Nodosilinea sp. FACHB-141: one gene and its partner. The protein of the gene in region 2 interacts with the protein of the main gene of each other region in a pairwise test. Links are inferred from orthologs where the notes say so. Each region holds a gene or a part of one and is shown on either strand. Other genes may lie near its edges.

What was found.
Region 1: the proteins of H6F59_RS23350 (region 2) and ftsZ interact in binary tests that used the Escherichia coli proteins (3 or more experiments, as listed by UniProt). The link is inferred for Nodosilinea sp. FACHB-141 from one-to-one orthologs.

The regions. Positions count from the first base shown.
Region 1 is NZ_JACJPP010000012.1:14,134-23,155, forward strand. What follows is about bases 2,672-5,546. They hold ftsZ (cell division protein FtsZ), read right to left. Parts: upstream 4,740-5,546; coding sequence 3,603-4,739; downstream 2,672-3,602. Other genes in these bases: thiD (bifunctional hydroxymethylpyrimidine kinase/phosphomethylpyrimidine kinase), read right to left, coding at 2,785-3,600; H6F59_RS12505 (cell division protein FtsQ/DivIB), read right to left, coding at 5,248-5,546. In the rest of the region: H6F59_RS12470 (YifB family Mg chelatase-like AAA ATPase), read left to right, coding at 1-688; H6F59_RS12475 (HD domain-containing protein), read right to left, coding at 795-1,385; H6F59_RS12485 (phasin family protein), read left to right, coding at 1,719-2,090; H6F59_RS12490 (hypothetical protein), read left to right, coding at 2,095-2,625; more of H6F59_RS12505, read right to left, coding at 5,547-6,165; H6F59_RS12510 (hypothetical protein), read right to left, coding at 6,208-6,636; photosystem I reaction center subunit PsaK, read left to right, coding at 6,872-7,147; H6F59_RS12520 (glycosyltransferase family 2 protein), read right to left, coding at 7,711-8,730. UniProt on the Escherichia coli protein: Essential cell division protein that forms a contractile ring structure (Z ring) at the future cell division site. The regulation of the ring assembly controls the timing and the location of cell division.
Region 2 is NZ_JACJPP010000022.1:200,191-209,235, reverse strand. The notes cover bases 4,276-7,173. They hold H6F59_RS23350 (rod shape-determining protein), read left to right. Parts: upstream 4,276-5,156; coding sequence 5,157-6,191; downstream 6,192-7,173. Other genes in these bases: mreD (rod shape-determining protein MreD), read left to right, coding at 7,046-7,173; mreC (rod shape-determining protein MreC), read left to right, coding at 6,225-7,049; H6F59_RS23355 (single-stranded DNA-binding protein), read right to left, coding at 4,472-4,831; H6F59_RS23360 (DUF2949 domain-containing protein), read left to right, coding at 4,276-4,435. Outside these bases: H6F59_RS23385 (Bax inhibitor-1 family protein), read right to left, coding at 1-423; H6F59_RS23380 (hypothetical protein), read left to right, coding at 713-1,270; H6F59_RS23375 (glucose-6-phosphate isomerase), read right to left, coding at 1,336-2,925; H6F59_RS23370 (cyclic nucleotide-binding domain-containing protein), read right to left, coding at 3,071-3,442; large conductance mechanosensitive channel protein MscL, read left to right, coding at 3,697-4,125; more of H6F59_RS23360, read left to right, coding at 4,229-4,275; more of mreD, read left to right, coding at 7,174-7,618; H6F59_RS23335 (HAD family hydrolase), read right to left, coding at 7,770-8,504; H6F59_RS23330 (hypothetical protein), read left to right, coding at 8,778-8,975; dtd (D-aminoacyl-tRNA deacylase), read right to left, coding at 8,981-9,045. UniProt on the Escherichia coli protein: Forms membrane-associated dynamic filaments that are essential for cell shape determination. Acts by regulating cell wall synthesis and cell elongation, and thus cell shape.

The DNA of each region.
Region 1 (9,022 bases), on a different replicon or contig from region 2:
ATCCCTGGTTGGCGGTGGCAGCTACCCCAAGCCGGGAGAAATCTCTCTGGCCCACCGAGGGATCCTTTTTCTCGATGAGCTGACGGAATTTAAGCGCGATGTGCTGGAATATCTGCGCCAACCCCTCGAAGACGGCTACGTCACCATTACTCGCACCCGCCAATCTGTCGTTTTCCCGGCTCAGTTCACCCTGATCGCCAGCACCAATCCCTGCCCCTGTGGCTTCTACGGTGACTCGGTGCAACCCTGTACCTGTAGCCCCCGCAGCCGCGAAAACTACTGGTCGCGCCTCTCAGGTCCCCTAATGGATCGGATCGATTTGCAGGTGGTGGTCAGCCGCATCAAGCCCGAAGAGATGACCCAGCACCAGCCAGGGGAAGCGTCGGAACCAGTACGCGATCGCGTACTGGCTGCCCGCCAGCGCGCCCACGATCGCTTCAAAACCGAGCCTGGTCTGCAATGCAACGCCGATATGCAGAGCCGCCACCTAAAGCACTGGTGCCCGCTGGATAATACCAGTAAAACACTGCTAGAAGGAGCTGTACGCCAGCTAGGGCTGTCAGCCCGCGCCATGGATCGCATCCTCAAAGTCGGCCGCACCATCGCTGATTTGGATGGCGCTGAGGATCTGCAAACCCACCACATCGCCGAGGCGATTCAATACCGCACCATCGATCGCATGCAGTGAACAATGAAGCCACCCACGGCGACTGCGCCAATCTCGGCGACAAGCTCGTTACTGCCTTAACTAATCATCGGTAGGGTAGATAAATCTGTTCTGCATCTGGCATCTTTCAAGCTGTCAAATACCCCTTCGCTACGGACTCTTCAATCACCTCCAGTACAAAGGGCCACAGTTCTGGAGCACCTTTTTCCACTGGAGCCATACGCCTCATCACCTGGGAGCGGCTGATGCCGTGCTGCTTCCAGGTGCCGCCTTGGGTTTGCCAATTGTGCAGCAGGGGTTGGATGCGATCCAGCGAGGCGGCAAAGCGAGCGGTGGGGGTGGCCTGGGCTTCAAACTCGTCCCAGATTTGGCGGAGGTCTTGGGCGATCGCCCCTGGGAGCAGGCCAAAGATGCGATCGGCCGCCCGTTGCTCGCGATCGGCCTTGTCGTCATGCCCCGCCGCGTCGTAGCAGAAGGTGTCGCCCGCATCAATTTCCACCAGATCGTGAATTAGCACCTGGTGAATTGCCCGCTGCATATCCACCTCAGCAGGGGCGTATTCTGCCAGCACCAAGGCCATCATCGCCAGGTGCCAGGAATGCTCGGCGCTGTTCTCACGGCGGGAGGCATCCATCAGTTGGGTTTGGCGCAAAACCTGCTTGAGCTGGTCGATCTCGACCACGAAGGCGATTTGTTGCTGGAGTCGTTGGTTGGTCATGAAGGCAAGTGTTATAATGAAGATGACTCGGACCCATGCGGTCGCAACGCCCAAATCATGTCAGGACCGGAAGGTAGCAGCATTACGGGATGCTTGTGACAGGCGTGGACTCCGGGTCTTTTAATTTGGCGCTTAAGTAGGACTTCGCTACACCATTTAAGCGGCTAGAGTAACGTAAGATTTCTGACTATCCTCATTTTTGCTAGTTTTGCTTAGCCTGGGGCTAGGGGGTGGGGTTTTCCGCCTTAGACAGCGTGCCATTGCCCCTGGTCATTGGGCCAGCGTCTTCTCTAAGCTGGCAGTGTATACAGAGCAATGGGGAGGCTGCCAACTATGGCCGGTTTTGGAGATTTGGTGAAAAAGGCGTTCTACCTAGGGGTTGGGGTCGCTTCCTACGCCGGTGAGAAAGCGGGCGACACCCTCAAAGATTTGCGCGAGCAGACCCAGGGCATTGTCAATGAACTGGTGGCGCGGGGCGAGATTACGGCTGAGGAAGCCCAGCGCTTGGTAAATGAGATGGTCAACCGTGCCCAGGATGGGGCAACCTCACCCACCGAAAACCTACCGCAGCCCCGGCCCATTGAAATTTTGGATGACGACGCCCCTCTGTCTAACCCCACCGACGCCCAAACTGCTGCTTTGCGTGAGCAGGTGGCTACTCTGCGCCAAGAATTAGAAACTTTGAAACAAAAGTCGAGCAACTAGCCCTATGGATGACTGGTCTAAGCAATTGTTTGATGCCTTTGGCAATGCTGTGCAGGACTTTACTCAGCAGGTCTCTGAGGATACAGAGCGTTGGCTTGATAACCTGGTCGAACAGATAGCTAGTGCTTCTGACGCTCTGGTGCAGACGACGGATCAATGGGCTGAGCAGGTGCAAGAAGCCATTGACCCCGAAATCGATCGCATTGTAGTCGAGTTCAACCATGTAGTAGAGCCGTTTCGAGTTACGGTCAACGCTGAAATTGATGATGTAGCTGACGAACTCAACGAAATTTTAGGGCCGCTGTTGGCAGGACTATCAGGCATTGATCAGTGGTTTGAAGAGGTCTCAGGCCCCTTCAACAGTACTGTGGAACCCCTGCTGCAAAACTATCCGGTCTGTGTGGGCTGTCGTAATTTCTGCGGCCAGTCCTACGGCGGCAATACGCTGGTGTGCGCTATGCACCCCTTTGGCCCCGAAGAAGAACGTCAATGCTCTGACTGGGAATCGGTTTGGCCGCAACCGAAAGATCAGTAGGTTAGTAAGGCGGGGTTTGGGCTAACACCTGACTAAGTTAGGTGTTAGCAAGCTCTAGGGTTTAAGGTATACGTTTCATGGTCTGCCTTAAACCGAAGACCATGAACCCTAACCCTCACTAATCTGCCGCTGTTGACTTAGCAGACTACTAAGCCTTATCTACTGAGATATCAGAGGAAAGAAGTGACCAACAGGACCTTGCCCTTTACCGATCGCGAGGGCGTGCTTGAGGGCGTTGGTGACGTAGTTTTTGGCGTCTTTAACGGCGGTCAGTGGGTCTTTGCCCAGGGCCAGGTTGGCGGCGATCGCCGCCGATAGCGTGCAGCCGGTGCCGTGGGTATGTTTTGTTTCTACGACCTCAGCCTCTAAAATCACCACCTCGCTGCCGTCAAACCAGACATCGGTACTGCGCAGAGCATCCATCATGCCACCTCCTTTTACCAAAACGGCTTGAGGGCCAAGCTGGTAGATCTGGCGGGCTGCTGCCTCCATATCGGCCAGGGTAGTGATAGCTAAACCACTGAGCAACTGCGCTTCATAGCGGTTTGGGGTCAGAACGCGAGCTTGGGGTATCAGGTGGCGGGTCAGGGTAGCGATCGCATCGTCGTCAATTAGCTGCGCGCCCGTGCGTGACACCATCACCGGATCCACAACTACCGGAGTTGTGTCGGGCAACGCTTTCAACGCTAATGCGACTGCTTGAATAATCTCCTGGTTGAGCAGCATGCCGGTTTTGACTGCCTGCACGGCAATGTCGCTGGTCACTGCTTCAATCTGGGCTACCACAGCTTCGGGCGGTAGGGCATCAACCCGCATGACCCCCACAGTATTTTGAGCGGTTACGCAGGTCAGGGCACTGGTGCCGTGGACCAGGTGAAAGGCAAAGGTGCGCAGGTCGGCCTGAATGCCAGCCCCACCACCGCTGTCAGAACCGGCAACGGTCAGAGCCGCAGGCCAAGTAGGCGTCATTGTCATAGCTAGCGGTTGCCGTTAGGCCGCCGCCGCTGCAGAAACTCGGGGATATCTAATCCGGCCCCCAAACCGCCGCCACCACTGTTGGCAGGAGGAGTGGCGGGCGGCGGCGTGGCCAGGGTGCGCTTAAAGGGCGTAACGCGGGCTACCTCAATTTCGGGCTGGGCCCCGGCACGGGTGTTAAAGCCGGTAGCAATCACCGTGATGCAGACTTCGCCCTGCATGCGCTCGTCGATGACCGCACCAAAGATGATATTGGCGTTGGGATCGACCCCTTCGTAGATAATCTCGGCGGCGGCGTTGACTTCGTGGAGGGTCAGATCGGACCCGCCGGTGATGTTGAATACGGCTCCGGAAGCACCGTCGATGGACGACTCTAGCAGGGGAGAAGAGATCGCCGCGATCGCGGCTTCCCGCGCCCGTGACTTGCCTGAACCCATGCCAATGCCCATCAGGGCCGTGCCCGCGTCGGCCATAATGGCCCGCACATCAGCAAAGTCAACATTAACTAAACCGGGGATCGTAATAATGTCGGAGATGCCTTGCACGCCCTGGCGCAGAATGTCGTCGGCAGTGCGAAAGGCTTCCTGCACCGGGGTCTGCTCAGAGATGACGGATAGCAGCTTGTCGTTGGGGATAATAATCAGCGTGTCGACCCGACCTTGAAGGGCAGCAATGCCCTCATCGGCCTGGTTCATGCGACGGCGTCCCTCAAAGGTGAAGGGGCGAGTGACCACGCCAACGGTCAGCGCTCCGGCTTCCTTAGCTACCTCGGCCACAATGGGCGCCGCCCCTGTGCCCGTACCGCCCCCCATGCCGGCGGTGATAAACACCAGGTCAGACTCTTCTAGAGCTGCGGAAATTTCTTCCCGAGATTCTTCGGCCGCCTTTTGGCCAATAGCAGGGTTACCCCCAGCGCCGAGCCCACGGGTCAACTTTTGACCGATGTGCAGGCTGTTGGTCTGAGTGGTGTTGTCGAGGGCCTGGGCATCGGTGTTGATGGACCAAAATTCAATCCCCGACAGGCCGCTGCTAATCATGCGGTTGACGGCGTTACAGCCGCCACCGCCGACCCCAATTACCTTGATGCGGGCGACGCTGCTGGGCAAAGCCGTGTTTTTGGTGTACGTTTCTCCGGGCATAGCTCTGGCATTGTGGGGTTGACTGGAGTTAAGCTCGCCGTGGCTAAACGGGTTAGACGGGCCAGCGAAGGCGGTCACAGCATCGGCCGCCGGAACCAGGTCAGAGGTTGCAGTCTCAGCCTGATGAGTCGAGTAAGACTCGTAGTCAGCGTTGCTGTGGCCAGCACCATTGCCGTGGGGGTTGTCGGGGGTCATAGAGTTGAAGGCCGTAGACAATATAGTAATTACCCGTACTAGATAACCGAAGATAACATCTAAGCCCTAAAGATCTAAACCCTGGCTGATGCTAGACAACTATAGAGTACTTCATTGGAAAAAACCAAACTGCCTTGGCAAGTCTTAAACTACTTGATTTAACCATTGAAATCAGAAAAATGAGCCCCTTTGCGTCAATAGCTTCATCCTTTATATATCTCTATTCAGACGCAGGATGCATATCTATTTGGATGCAGGATGCATATCTATTCAAATGCAGTAGCGTTCTAGGAAACTAGGTATCCTCAGCGGTTTATGGACTAGCGTCAGAGTCTGTCTGCGCTGAGCTTGCCTTTGGATCGGCGGTGTCGACTACGGCGATCGAGGGCGCGTCGGGGTTGCTGAGGTCGATGCGGGCTACCTCAGACTCGGACAGTTGGCCGGGCAGATTGCGCATTCTATCGAGGGTGGCCAGCTGCTGCTCTAGCTCTGGGCTATAAGGGCCTAGGTAGACCGTGCCCAGGGCCGTCTCAAGCACTAGGTTGTTGGGATCGTGCCAGTCAATTTCGGTAATGGCTACTGGGCTGCCGACGATGGTTTCATAGATCTGCGGCCAGTAGCGTTGGTAGTGGGGCTGAATGCCTCGCAGCTGGAGAGTGGGCAGCTGCGGTGAGGCGCTACCCAAACCAAAGCTGGCTAGGGGCATCCAGGCTCCGTGGGCGTCGAGAAACCCGGCCTGAAGATACTGAGTGTCGCTACCGTCGGCTTTGCCTACGGGCAGCACCACCGCTACGGGCACCCGCTCCTGCACCTTGACGTTGAGGCGCGGTGGTAAGAGCTGACGGGTGACTTCTGCGGTAGTAATGGGGGCGCGATCGCGCAGTTGTCGGGCCAGCACCTCTGGCTCCACCTTCATCAAAGGCTGAGGGTAGGTCAGCGGCATTAGGCTTTGCACCATCTCGTCGCTGAGCAGTTCGTTGCCCGTCACGTTAATTTGAGCGGGACTGTTAATCAGCCATACCGGACGCGTAGCCCCCCAAAAAATGGCGGCTGTCAGCCCCGAAAGCGCCCAAAATCGCCAGAGTGCCTGGCTAATCGAAACACGCCGCCGGCGGCGGAGGCTTTTTCGCCGGGTCTTGAGTTCATCACGAGACAGGGAGGAAACACGGGTCATGGCATCGAGGGTGGGGGCTAAGAAGCCCGGCGATCGGATCTGCCGCAAACGGCTCAAGGGTTAGAAAGGGCTCAAACCCCCGCTAATGCCCAGCTGCCGTTAAGCTGATGCCGATTTTAGCGCCTGAAGAGATTGATGCAACGCTTTTTCCCAGCGGCGGGCTAAATCGCCGTCAGTAAAGGGAATCCGGTAGGTTTCGCCGCTGGCGGTTGCCAGAGCTAGCTCTACTGATTTACCTGTGGGGCTAGCCTGGTCGACGGGCACCGTTGCTCCATTGATTTCGAGTTGGAGGGTGGTCACCTGGTGTAGTGACAGCGTGGTCAGGTCAATAGGTCCTTGGCGGGTGGGGCGGCCCCAGGTGAGCTCATCGCCCCGCTGCCCTAGCATCGAGCGAATGTCATATTTGCTGCGATCGAACTCGGTAGCCCACGCTTCGTAAGCCTGCACCTTTTGAAACTCGTGCCAGCCCGCCCAGGCTAAGCCAATAAATACCGCCAGCAGGGGCAGCCACAGAAGTCCTCGTTCCATAAAATTGTGTTTACCTCGCGGGTTAGCAGACGGTCCAACAGACCTGGGGTGAGGCCTGCGAGAAGAACCAGGGCATGGGAAAGCAAAAGTTAGCGCAGTGACTTTCAGCAATTCTCCCGGCTCAACCTAAGCACCTGTCCTATAAATTGTAAAGTCTTGCAACAGCTGCTGACAGAACTTCCTGGCTCCATGAAAAAGTGGGCCTAGGCAATTGATTTGCCGTTCCACTGCATTTATGGAGGCTGGTACATTGGCATTCCTACCAATTTTAGCTGCGGTTCCGCATACGCCCGACTGGAGCCCTAAGGTGGCCGTCGTGATGATTCTCTGTAATATTTTGGCCCTTGTCATTGGCAGACTCAGGATTAAATACCCTAGCGCACCGCCGGCAATGCCCGGCGGTGCGCTGTTTGGCAACCTTGGCCTGCCGGCAGTGCTGGCCAGCGCCAGCTTTGGCCATCTGATTGGAACCGGGGTAATTTTGGGCCTGGCGAACCTGGGTGTTCTCTAGGCCAGCTTGAGCTAGCTCTTTATATCCCCAGGAAGGTTAGAACAACGTTTCTGGGGATTTGTTTTAGGGCTAGGCAAGCTCACTGTGGGCAATGACAGAGAGATTTAGAGGTCAGTGCAAAGAGTGCGATCGCCCTCGGCAACCTTGCACTTGGTGCGCAGGTAGTCGACCTAGGTGCAACCGCTGCCAGAAGCCGGGTCGGATCGTCTGCCGTAGCAATTCCCTGGGATCGCTACATGCCGGTTCAAAGGCGCTGGTTAGGCATCGGTCTCTAGGCTCTTCTGGCGTCCTGCCCGAGTGTGGTGGGCTGTTCTAGAGGCTGAGGGTCGGTGTCACGAGCCTGGACGTCGATGTCAAGGTAGCGAATGGATTTGAGATACCAGAAGGCTACTGCCAGGGGCAGCACATAGCGAGCCCATGGTTAGGTTAGTAACTCCAATAAGATCTCAGCGGCTCGATTTTGATCTGCTCTAGGATGCGGCGCGATCGCACCAGTGAAAGCAGTAGGCCCCCCAACCAAATTTGGGGGGCCTACACTGATCAAAATTGGAAGAGATGGCTGGCTAGTCGGCTAGGGTAGAAAATTGCCGAAACCGATAGGTTGCGAAACTGTAGGCGAAGGCGGCACCGCCATAGAGAAAATAGAACCAGTGCCAAGGGATGACCCGCAGGGCAAAGAGCGGCCCGCGCTTGTACCAAAAGAAGCGATAAACCCGCTGATTGATGACCAGCAACCCGAGCATAATAGCGATCGCAACAATCCACAAAAAGGGCTCAATTACTCCGCCCAGCAGGCACCCTAGCGCCGCAAAGCTAAGCACCACACTCAGTCGGCTAGTGCGGTCTAGGTTGAGGTCATTCGTCGGCTGCCCCTGGCTAAGAATTAGCTCAGCCCAGGGCAGGGCGCGGTAGAAAATTTCGGCCCGCAGCAGTGAAACGGGCTCCCAGCATTTCAGGTGCTTGACCTGAATGTGCTTGCACAGGCGAATGGTGTAGCCCGCCCGCCGCAGCCGGTAGCCCAGTTCAATATCTTCGACACAGGGCTTGACATAGCGCTCGTCAAACCCGCCCACAGCATGAAATGCCTCGGCGCGAATGGCTCCGCAGGCCCCCCAAAAGGTCGAAGCCTTTTCGGACGACACCTGGTGGGTGTAGTGGTGAAGCAGGTTTTTATACTGCGACAGGAAATTAGAGGCCCCCGGCTGGTCATCGTAGGAGCCAATCAGCGCTGCCAGGTTAACGTCTTTTTGAAAGGCAATTTCGACGTTGAGAATGGTGTCTTGACCAACGGTGACATCGGCATCGATAAAGAACAGAATGTCTCCCTGAGCCATAGCCGCCCCTCGGTTGCGGGCGCGGGCTGGTCCACCTGCCGAGTCGTAGCGAAATACCTTAGCCCCAAACGCTTTGGCCACTTCCCATGAACCGTCGGTGTCGCCGTCGGCAACTACAATCACCTCGTCAGGCTGCCGACCCGATTGTCTCAGGCTATCGAGGCAGCGGCGGAAGCTTTCACCACCGTTATACACAGGGATAATGATAGAAATATTGGGTCTTGATGCATGACCTGGGCTAAAACTCATGAACCAATTATGCCTAAGAATAAGTGCTGAGCTCTGCGAAAAATATGACTACGTAGGGAATTAACCGCCAACTTTTCTCGAAGTAGAGCATCTCTGAGAAAGAGTAAATGTCTTTGGTGATGTCTCGAGCGACTTCGGGAAGGTCTAAGAAATCTATTTTATGGAGCTTTCAGTAAATTAAAGCACTTCATGGTGGGAAAACCATCACAGTCATTTTGCAGGAATCATGAAAAAATTTGCCTCTTCATGATTTTCTTGTAATGCCTTCTACGAAGGCTGCTTATTTCCAATC
Region 2 (9,045 bases):
GAGGTTAGACCCAATTTGGCGAGCCGCAATGAAGACAACGCCGCAGGACAGCGCCGCAAACCCGATGCCAGTGACACCAACTCCTGACGTACCCAGGGCAACGGCCAGCAGGCCGCTGAGGGTGTAGCCCGTAAGCAAACTATAGGTGGCGAGCAGGGGTAGGGCAGTGCTGTTGTTGCCCTTAGAGGCGACATTCATCGCCACAAAGAAAAGCACGAGCTGGGCAACGAACGCTACCCAAAAGGTGGGCATAAAGATGGCCGGGTTGGTGGCCATCACGCTCAGGCCACCAAAGGAACCTAGAGCGGTTAGAATCAGCCCGCCGCCTACATAGGGCAGGGCATTTTTAATCACGTTGGGGCCAATCAGGGTTTGCCCTTTGGCCTTGCTAATCGCTTCACGAAAGTTGCTGGTATTACTCAAAGCCCTATCCTCTACGACGAAATAGATTTGGCAAAATAGATTTAGGTGCCCGGTTAGGGCGATCGCACAAGCTGAATCAAACTTCAGAGCTAGCTTAGCCGCTAAGTTTGGGCAAACCGTTTTTCCTTATCTAAATTTTAGTCAACTTTACTGAACTGGGTGAGCAGCCTTGAGGTGTGGATATCTACCCGCCAAAGGCCGCCGGTTGGCTAAGAGTCACAGACTTCTCTAGATTGAGAACAGGGGCGACTACCATCGGACTGGAGGCTGCGAGTTAAGGAGTGGTGGGATGGTGGTTGAGGCGGATGAAAGTAAGTCTCTTAAAGGACCGGGGTTGAAAACCGTCCCTAAGCAACTAACTCGGCGTTGGTGGCGGCTCCTCTGGGTAGTAGCGGTGGCGATCGCCCTACCCTGCGCACCGATCGCCCAGGCCCAAGAGGGCACCACCGTTGAGTCAGACCGCATCATTCGCTCGAACCGACGGGTGATCATTCGGCAGTCGCCAAACATTTTTCGCCAGCCATCGATCATTATTTTGCCTTACCCCCACCCTGAGCCAGAGAGCGAGCAGGTCAGGATCGAGTTTGATGCCCGCGGTGAAGACTGGGGTGCAGTTTACTTAAACAACCGCCTGGTATATCGCCCCCACGATTTCGATCGCCAGGAAACCCTCTACCTGCCCCCCGGCGGCTACCGCCTCGAAATTACCGGCGTGGTGCGTTCTGAGGTTTGGGCCAGCGGCTACCTCGACCTGGGCCGCGACAGCTCGCGGGTAGTGGTGATTCGCTTTTCTAAAGCCGAAGGCGTTACGGTCTCGGGCGGCCCCTATGTGTGGATTCCAGACTAAACGCTGAGGGCTAGCGGGGGTGATCGTTCACCTCTGCTAGCCCTCAGTTCTGCAAACCCTTAGAGTTATTTCAACGCTGCGATCTTGATCGCGTCGGGATGGCCAGGATTGCCCTGGATGGCCAGACTGCGCTGGTTGGCATGGAGGTGGCGGGCGATCGCGTAGATCGTCTCCACTTGATCGGGTGCCCCAGCCGCAGCAGCTAGGTCGCGCAGGGTCAACGGCTCTGAGCTTTGGGCCAGGGCATTTACCACAGCCTGCTGTAGATCGAGCACTCCGGCGGCAGCCAGCTTGCCCGCCTCAACCCCCGGCTGGTGGTAGGCGTTGATATTCACCAGCGAGGCATAGAAGCCCACTGCCCGCTCGTACAGTGCGATCATAGCCCCTACCGTGTGGGCATTGACTTCAGGAATTGTGAGGGTGATGGACTGGCGCTGATTTTCGTAGAGGGCTTTGCGGGTGCCCTGCAAGAAGCCAAAGAGAAAATCGCCGCTGGTGGCACCGGGCTCCATCTCCACCGAATCACCCGACCGGTCTTTCAGTACTTCAATAAAGGTGACGAAGAAGCTGGCCACGCCCTCTCGCAATTGCTGCACATAAGCATGCTGGTCGGTAGAGCCCTTGTTGCCGTAGACGGCAATGCCCTGGTAGACCAAGTTACCGTCTAGGTCTTTTTCCTTACCAAGGGATTCCATCACCAGCTGTTGCAGGTAGCGGCTAAACAGCAGCAGACTGTCCTTATAGGGCAGCACCACCATGTCTTTTTCGCCTTTGCCGTTGCCCGCGTAATACCAGGCCAGAGCAATCAGGGCAGCGGGGTTGCGGCGCAGATCGGGTACACGGGTAGCCGCATCCATCTCGCGCGCACCGCCGAGAATGGAGCGAATGCTAATGTTTTGCAGAGCAGCAGGTAGCAGCCCCACCGCCGATAGTTCAGAGGTGCGGCCTCCCACCCAGTCACGCATGGGGAAAGTAGCCAGCCAGCCTTCGCTGAGGGCCTGGTTTTCGAGCTTGCTGCCCCGCCCGGTGATGGCGACGGCCTGCTTAGGAAAGCTTAGTCCCCGCTGCTCAAATCGAGTGCGCACTTCGACCATACCGTTGCGGGTTTCAGCGGTGCCCCCCGATTTAGAGGTAACGATCACTAGGGTGGTGGACAATTTGTCCTCCAGTCGGGCAAGGATGCGATCGATGCCCTCGGGATCGGTATTGTCAATAAAGTGAATCGCCAAGGGTGGAAAGTCTGGCCCTAGGGCCTGGGCTACAAACTGCGGCCCCAAAGCCGAACCACCAATGCCAATGGAGAGGACCTCGGTGAAACGTTCCTGACCAGGGGGGTAAATGCCGCCCGTGCGCACCTGGCTGGCGAACTGCTCAATGCTGGTTAACGTGTCGAGAATATCTTGTTTGAGTTCGGGGGTGGGGGCTAGGTCGGCATCGCGCAGCCAGTAATGACCCACCATGCGGTTTTCGTCGGGGTTGGCGATCGCCCCAGCTTCCAGCGCGGCCATATCGGCAAAGGCTTTAGCAAAGCGGGGTTGCATATCAGCGACAAAGGCATCGTCAAAACCCATGCGGCTGACATCTAGGTAAAAGCCCAGACCTTCGTGGTAGTAGAGCCAGTCTTTATAGCGTTGCCAAAGGGCGGCTGCATCCATCCTGTCACTCCTCGGTCTAAACCGTATTCACTAACGTCCTGAGGTGCAGTTTAGGATAGGACGGCCACCGCTACAAAAAGGGTGGCTAAACATACAGCCTGGTCTCGGCAAGGCACCATGAAGGCGATCGCCCTATCCATCACTCCTAAGCCACCGCCTTGGCCGCCCGTAGACGGCTTGAGAGGCTACGAATCACCTCTAGGGCAAACAGCGGCGTCTCTTGTACTAAAAACTTAAAGTGAGCCTCATCCACTAGAGCTAGCCGACAGTCGGTTTTAGCTACCGCCGTAGAGGCTCGCACATGGGGGATTTGCACTAGCGCCCCTTCACCAAACACGTCGCCAGCAGAAATGGTTTCAAACACGTGGCCACTAACCCACAGATCGACCTCTCCTTGAATGATGCCGTACATGCAATTTCCTAAGGCACCCGCCTCAAAGATTGTGTCCCCGGCCTCAAAGTCTTGATGGCTAGGGGTCGTCATCAACAGCTCAACAACTTGAATCGGTTTCAGCATGGGTTCGCTTCGCTCCCAGGGGTTGTCCTCAAATCAGTGCCCCTGCTCTCGCTCTGGATGGATTCTACCAGGGTGCAGCAGTTCCCCCATTGCTGCCGCCATTCTATAGCCCGGTCAGCTTGGGAGGTTAACCGCACTTTAAGTCTCTGTTTTTGCCGTCTCAGCATTCCAAACATAAATAGAGCCTTTGAAACGCTGATATTGCTTTAGTCGCATACCATATGGTCGTAATTAAAAATAAGGATTGAGGAGACATGGCCAACAGACAAACTCGAGATCGGGCGGTGAATTCCGCAGGCGGCTTCGCAAGAGACTTTAAGGAGTTTCTCATGCGCGGCAATGTCATTGACCTAGCTGTCGCTGTGATTATCGGCGCAGCTTTCAATGCTGTGGTCACCTCGTTTATCGAAGACATCATCACCCCTGTTCTGCTGAATCCGGCGCTACGGGCGGCAGGGGTAGAGGATATTGCCAACCTCTCTGCTAACGGCATCAAATACGGTTTGTTTCTCGCCGCTGTCATCAACTTTGTGGTGATATCGTTTGTGATCTTCTTGATGATCCGCGCCTTTGAGAAATTAAAGCGGAAAGATGACGCTGAGGCAGCAGCAGAACCCACCATCGAAGAAAAGCTCAACGACACCTTGACTCGGCTCGCCACTTATCTCGAAAGCCGCCCCTAACGGTAGAGCGCGCCCCCAAAAAATCGGATTTCTCAGGGCAGAGGCAGTATTCAGTCAGAGCCGCTATAGTAAGGGCTAACTACCAGCATCTGCCCTGATTGCCATGCCATCCCAACGCCAAAAGCAGCTCATCGAGTTTCTTCAAACCGAACTAGCGGTGTCCTCTGAGGCGATCGCCATGGGATTGCGCAAGGCAGGGCAAGCCACAAACTTACTGCCCATGGCACTGTGGCAATACGGCTTGGTCAGCACCGATCAGCTCAGCCAAATCTTTGACTGGCTTGAGGAAGTTGGCCCTGCTGCTCCATAGGCCTTGGGTATCTAACTAGAAATAGGAGTTAATCTCCTAAAATTCATCGTCGCTGTAGGTCATGGACGACTCGTTATCTCGGCGAGAGCCCAGCAAGTCTAAGCGATCTACTCGCACAACCGGCTTCGAACGTGCCGTGCCGCTAGAGCGATCCTGCCAATGGTCTAGCTTCAGTGCACCGCTTATACCAATCAAACTGCCCTTGCGCACGTAGTTGGCCGCCACCTCGGCGTTTTTACCCCATAGTTCGAGGTTAAACCAGTCAGGCTTATCGTCTCGGCTCGACCGTCGCCGCACCGCTAGGGTCAAGTTGCACACCACCGTACCCGACTCAAAATATTTCACCTCTGGGTCAGTGCCCACACGGCCTACCAGAGTTACCACATTAATCGTCATTGCTGATTGCCCAACACTTGTTCCAGCATTGTAGGCGAAACCTCAAGCATCCGTCAGGAACACTGCGGCGATCAATCCCGTCATGGGGGAGGCTATGCATCTTTTATATTGGCGAGGTCACCCTCAGCGTTTAGGGCCTACTGCTTCAGTCAGTTTAACGCCTTTAGAAATGCCCCTTGGCTTTTCCCCCTACCGATAAATATTTGATTACTAGACGCACTGATACGAAACGTAATAGAATCCACTTCGATGTAAACGTCAGCCCCTAGGGGTGTGCCTTAGCATTAGTTCACTGTCTTTTCTTGATGTAGGGGCGTTATTGCCTGTGGCTTTCTTCGACAGATTTTCTCGCGATATGGGTATTGACCTCGGTACGGCCAATACTCTGGTGTACGTCTCCGGCAAGGGGGTCGTACTGCAAGAGCCTTCCGTAGTGGCCATTGACCAGGTTGAAAAGAAACCCCTGGCAGTTGGGGAAGAAGCTAAGCGCATGCTGGGTCGTACCCCTGGCAACGTCGTGGCCCTGCGCCCGCTGCGAGACGGTGTCATCGCCGACTTCGACACCGCCGAGCTAATGCTTAAGCACTTTATTCGTCAGGTGCACGAGGGCCGCACCCTAGTATCGCCGCGCATCGTGATCGGCATTCCCAGCGGAGTTACGGGGGTTGAACGGCGCGCGGTTATGGATGCCGCCCAGCAGGCTGGAGCCCGCACCGTATACCTAATTGACGAGCCGGTGGCCGCTGCCATAGGGGCAGGTCTACCCGTCGCCGAACCCACCGGCAACATGATTGTGGATATTGGCGGTGGCACCACAGAGGTAGCCGTGCTGAGCTTGCAAGGCACCGTGCTGAGCGAGTCAGTGCGCGTAGCCGGAGACGAACTTAGCGAAGCCATCTCCAGCTACATGAAGAAGGTGCACAACCTCGTAGTTGGGGAACGCACTGCCGAAGAAATCAAAATCACTATTGGGTCAGCCTACCCCAACCCCGATGACCACGAGATTGCTATGGATGTGCGGGGTCTACACCTGCTGTCTGGTTTGCCCCGCACCGTAACGGTCAAGAGTGCCGAAATTCGCGAGAGCATGGCTGAGCCGCTTTCGGTTATCGTCGAAGCTGTTAAGCGCACCCTAGAGCGCACTCCACCTGAACTTGCTGCTGACATCATCGATCGCGGCATCATGCTGGCTGGCGGTGGGGCATTGCTCAAAGGGTTAGACACCTTAATTAGCCACGAAACCGGCATATTAGTGCACGTGGCGGCCGATCCTCTGAGTTGTGTGGTGCTGGGCACTGGGCGAGTACTAGAGAACTTTAGCCAAATGGGCCGAGTTTTCAGCGGGCGATCGAGCCTGTAGGGCATCTCCAGAGTCATCATCTACCCAGAACCTATGTTTGCTCTACGCCGCTGGTGGACACGTAATGCCCTCAAAGCGGGAATGGTTACCCTGGCCATTTCCTCCGCTTGGCTAATGCGGGCCAATGATGGTGCCGTTATTTACGAAACCTATCACTGGTTAACCCGGCCTCTACAGCCGGGCATGAGCCGAGAGCAGCAGTTCGAAAACAGCTATATCCTTGAGCTCCAGCAACGCATTGTGGAGCTAGAGAACCAAAATCGGTCTCTGCAAACCCTGAACGACTATGAAGCTGCCAATCCCCTGGATGGGGTGCGGGCAACGGTAATCGGACGCGGAGCTGACCACTGGTGGCAGCACGTTGTTCTCAACCGGGGCAGCCGTAACGATGTAGCAACTGGGCATATAGTGACCGGCCCAGGCGGGTTGATTGGCCGGGTAGTAGCGGTGTCTCCCAGCACTTCACGGGTGTTGTTAATCAGTGACCCCACTAGCCGGGTAGGGGCCAAGGTCAGCCGCAGCCGGGCCATGGGGGTGGTGAGAGGGCAATCTAACAACCGAGTGGTCATGGAGTTTTTTGAAAAACTCCCCGACGTTAAAGCCGGTGACGTAATTGTTACTTCCTCCTACAGCCGCCTGTTTCCCCAAGACATCCCCATCGGACGCATCGAATCCATCGATCTAACCAAGAGCCCGGCTCCAGAAGCAGTCATTCAGGTATCGTCGCCCCTATCGATCCTGGAGTGGGCGATCATCCATCCCTTTGAACCGCAAGAAACGGTGGATTTACCCGTGCTGCCGGGGGCAACGCCCGAAAATGGTCTTGTCCCTGAAAGCGGCGACGGAGCTCAGCCATGACCCTAGGGGTAAGAGCATCGTCATTGCCCCTATGGCGTCAGCCCTGGGTGATCAATAGCCTAGTCACGGCAGCGTCGGTGCTGGTCTGCCTCCTGCTGCTGCCCAGTCGCATACCGGGGATGGAACTGCTGGGGGTAGCCCCTCACTGGTTGCTAATCTGGGTAGTGGCCTGGAGCATCAAGCGTACCCAGTGGGAGGCCGCTATAGCCGGGCTGGTGCTGGGCCTGCTGCAGGATGCGATGACCTCCCCTAACCCAACCCACACCCTTAGCTTGATTGTGGTTGGCGTACTAACGGCAAGGCTGCAAAAGCAGCGCTACCTCCAGGAAGACATTGTGTCGGTGGCGCTGATTGTATTTGCGATGGCGGTCATTGCAGAAACGGTGTTGGCGCTGCAAATTAGTTTTGATCAGCTTTTATCGGCCAATTCGCTTTACCCACCCCTGGGCAGAATCTGGATATATCACCAGCGGGTAGCGCTGAGCTCAGCTATTTTGAGTAGTCTATGGGCTCCAGCGCTTTACTATCCCCTCAACCACTGGTGGGAGCGCTACGTCGCTGAGCCTTAGAGGGTAGATAGGCAGTAGGCGATCGCAATTTCTGAGCACCCCATCTTTTCAAATAGCTGCCTTAATCAATCTCGAATCGTCCAGGCTGCCTTAGCGGCCTGGACGATTCGTACTATTAGGTGTTTAGGACAGGTTCCTGGATGAAAATTGCCTAAGCACACCCGCCTAAAGTGACTCGCTGCTGAAGTTTTTGGCAGGCTGTCCACAAATCGGGCAGTAGATGGGTGGGACGAAACCCCTGAAGATAGCTACTGCTGCGAATGCCGCAGGTAACGGCAACGGTTTCTATGCCAAGGGTCTGGCCAGCCATGATGTCGGCTTCGGTATCACCAACCATCCAGCTTTGACGGAGGTCGTAGCCCTGGCGTTGTTGGGTGGCGATCGCCGCCCCTAGCCGCTCCACCTTATGATTCGCTTGGTTGCTGTAGGCGGCTTCTAGCTGGGGCATACCGTAGAGGTCGCTGACGGCCCAGCGGAGATCGTGCTGGTCTAGAAAGTCCATTACCTGATCGGGGGGACGGAGGGTGACCAGCACCACTCGCACCCCGCACTGGCGCAGTAAATCGAGTGCTTCTCTAGCTTGGGGCTGCACCCGATCGCGATCGAGCAGAGCTGCATGGTTAACGATGCGACTGACCTGCGCCAGAAAGGCATCGATAGTTGCACCCTCTAGCCCAGACCAATGGGCGATCTGCCGGTCGGGCACCCGGTTTTGCTTAAAGGTCCAAAACTGTGACTTTGACAGATGGCGAATAGTAACAGGGTTACCCTCTGCTTGGGCAGTTGCCTGCACCCAATCTAGCCCCTGGCGATATGTAGCGTAATAACGCTCAGAGACATCGGCGATGGGGCCGTCAAAATCGCAAAAAAGAGTGATCGCAGACATAGACTTTAGAGACTCCTCACCGCTGGCGGCGAACTCGCATTAAGCAAAATCCGACATTAGTTTTATTAATAATTTCTTTACAAAAATCAAAGTACGTTTACTTTAGCAACCTAAATGCAAAATGACCACTGCACGAACTCGAGATTGTAGCCTTCTCATTCATAGAGGGTCTCATGGAACCTTCACACGGCTTCAGATAGAGGATTCATGCTGAGAGTAGAGATGCCAGCTTACAAAAAGCCTCACAGTTGTAAACAGGGAATTTTTGCATTTTTGAAACGATTTAGCCATTTTTGTCGTTCTTATCGAGCCTATTGCGATAACGGGGCAAGTAAGGGGCGTATTTGTGGTTCCCAACTGATTAGCTGCGATCGCGCCGAAGTGACCAAGTCGGTGCTGATTATTGCCCAGGTATCGCTGATGTTGCTAGCGATCGCCTCGACTTCGGTCATAGGCGTTACTTGTCCGTAGGTTTGTTACCCAGAAGCGTCCCGTTCTACAACCAAGGTGACAGGCCCGTCGTTGTGAATTTCGACTTGCA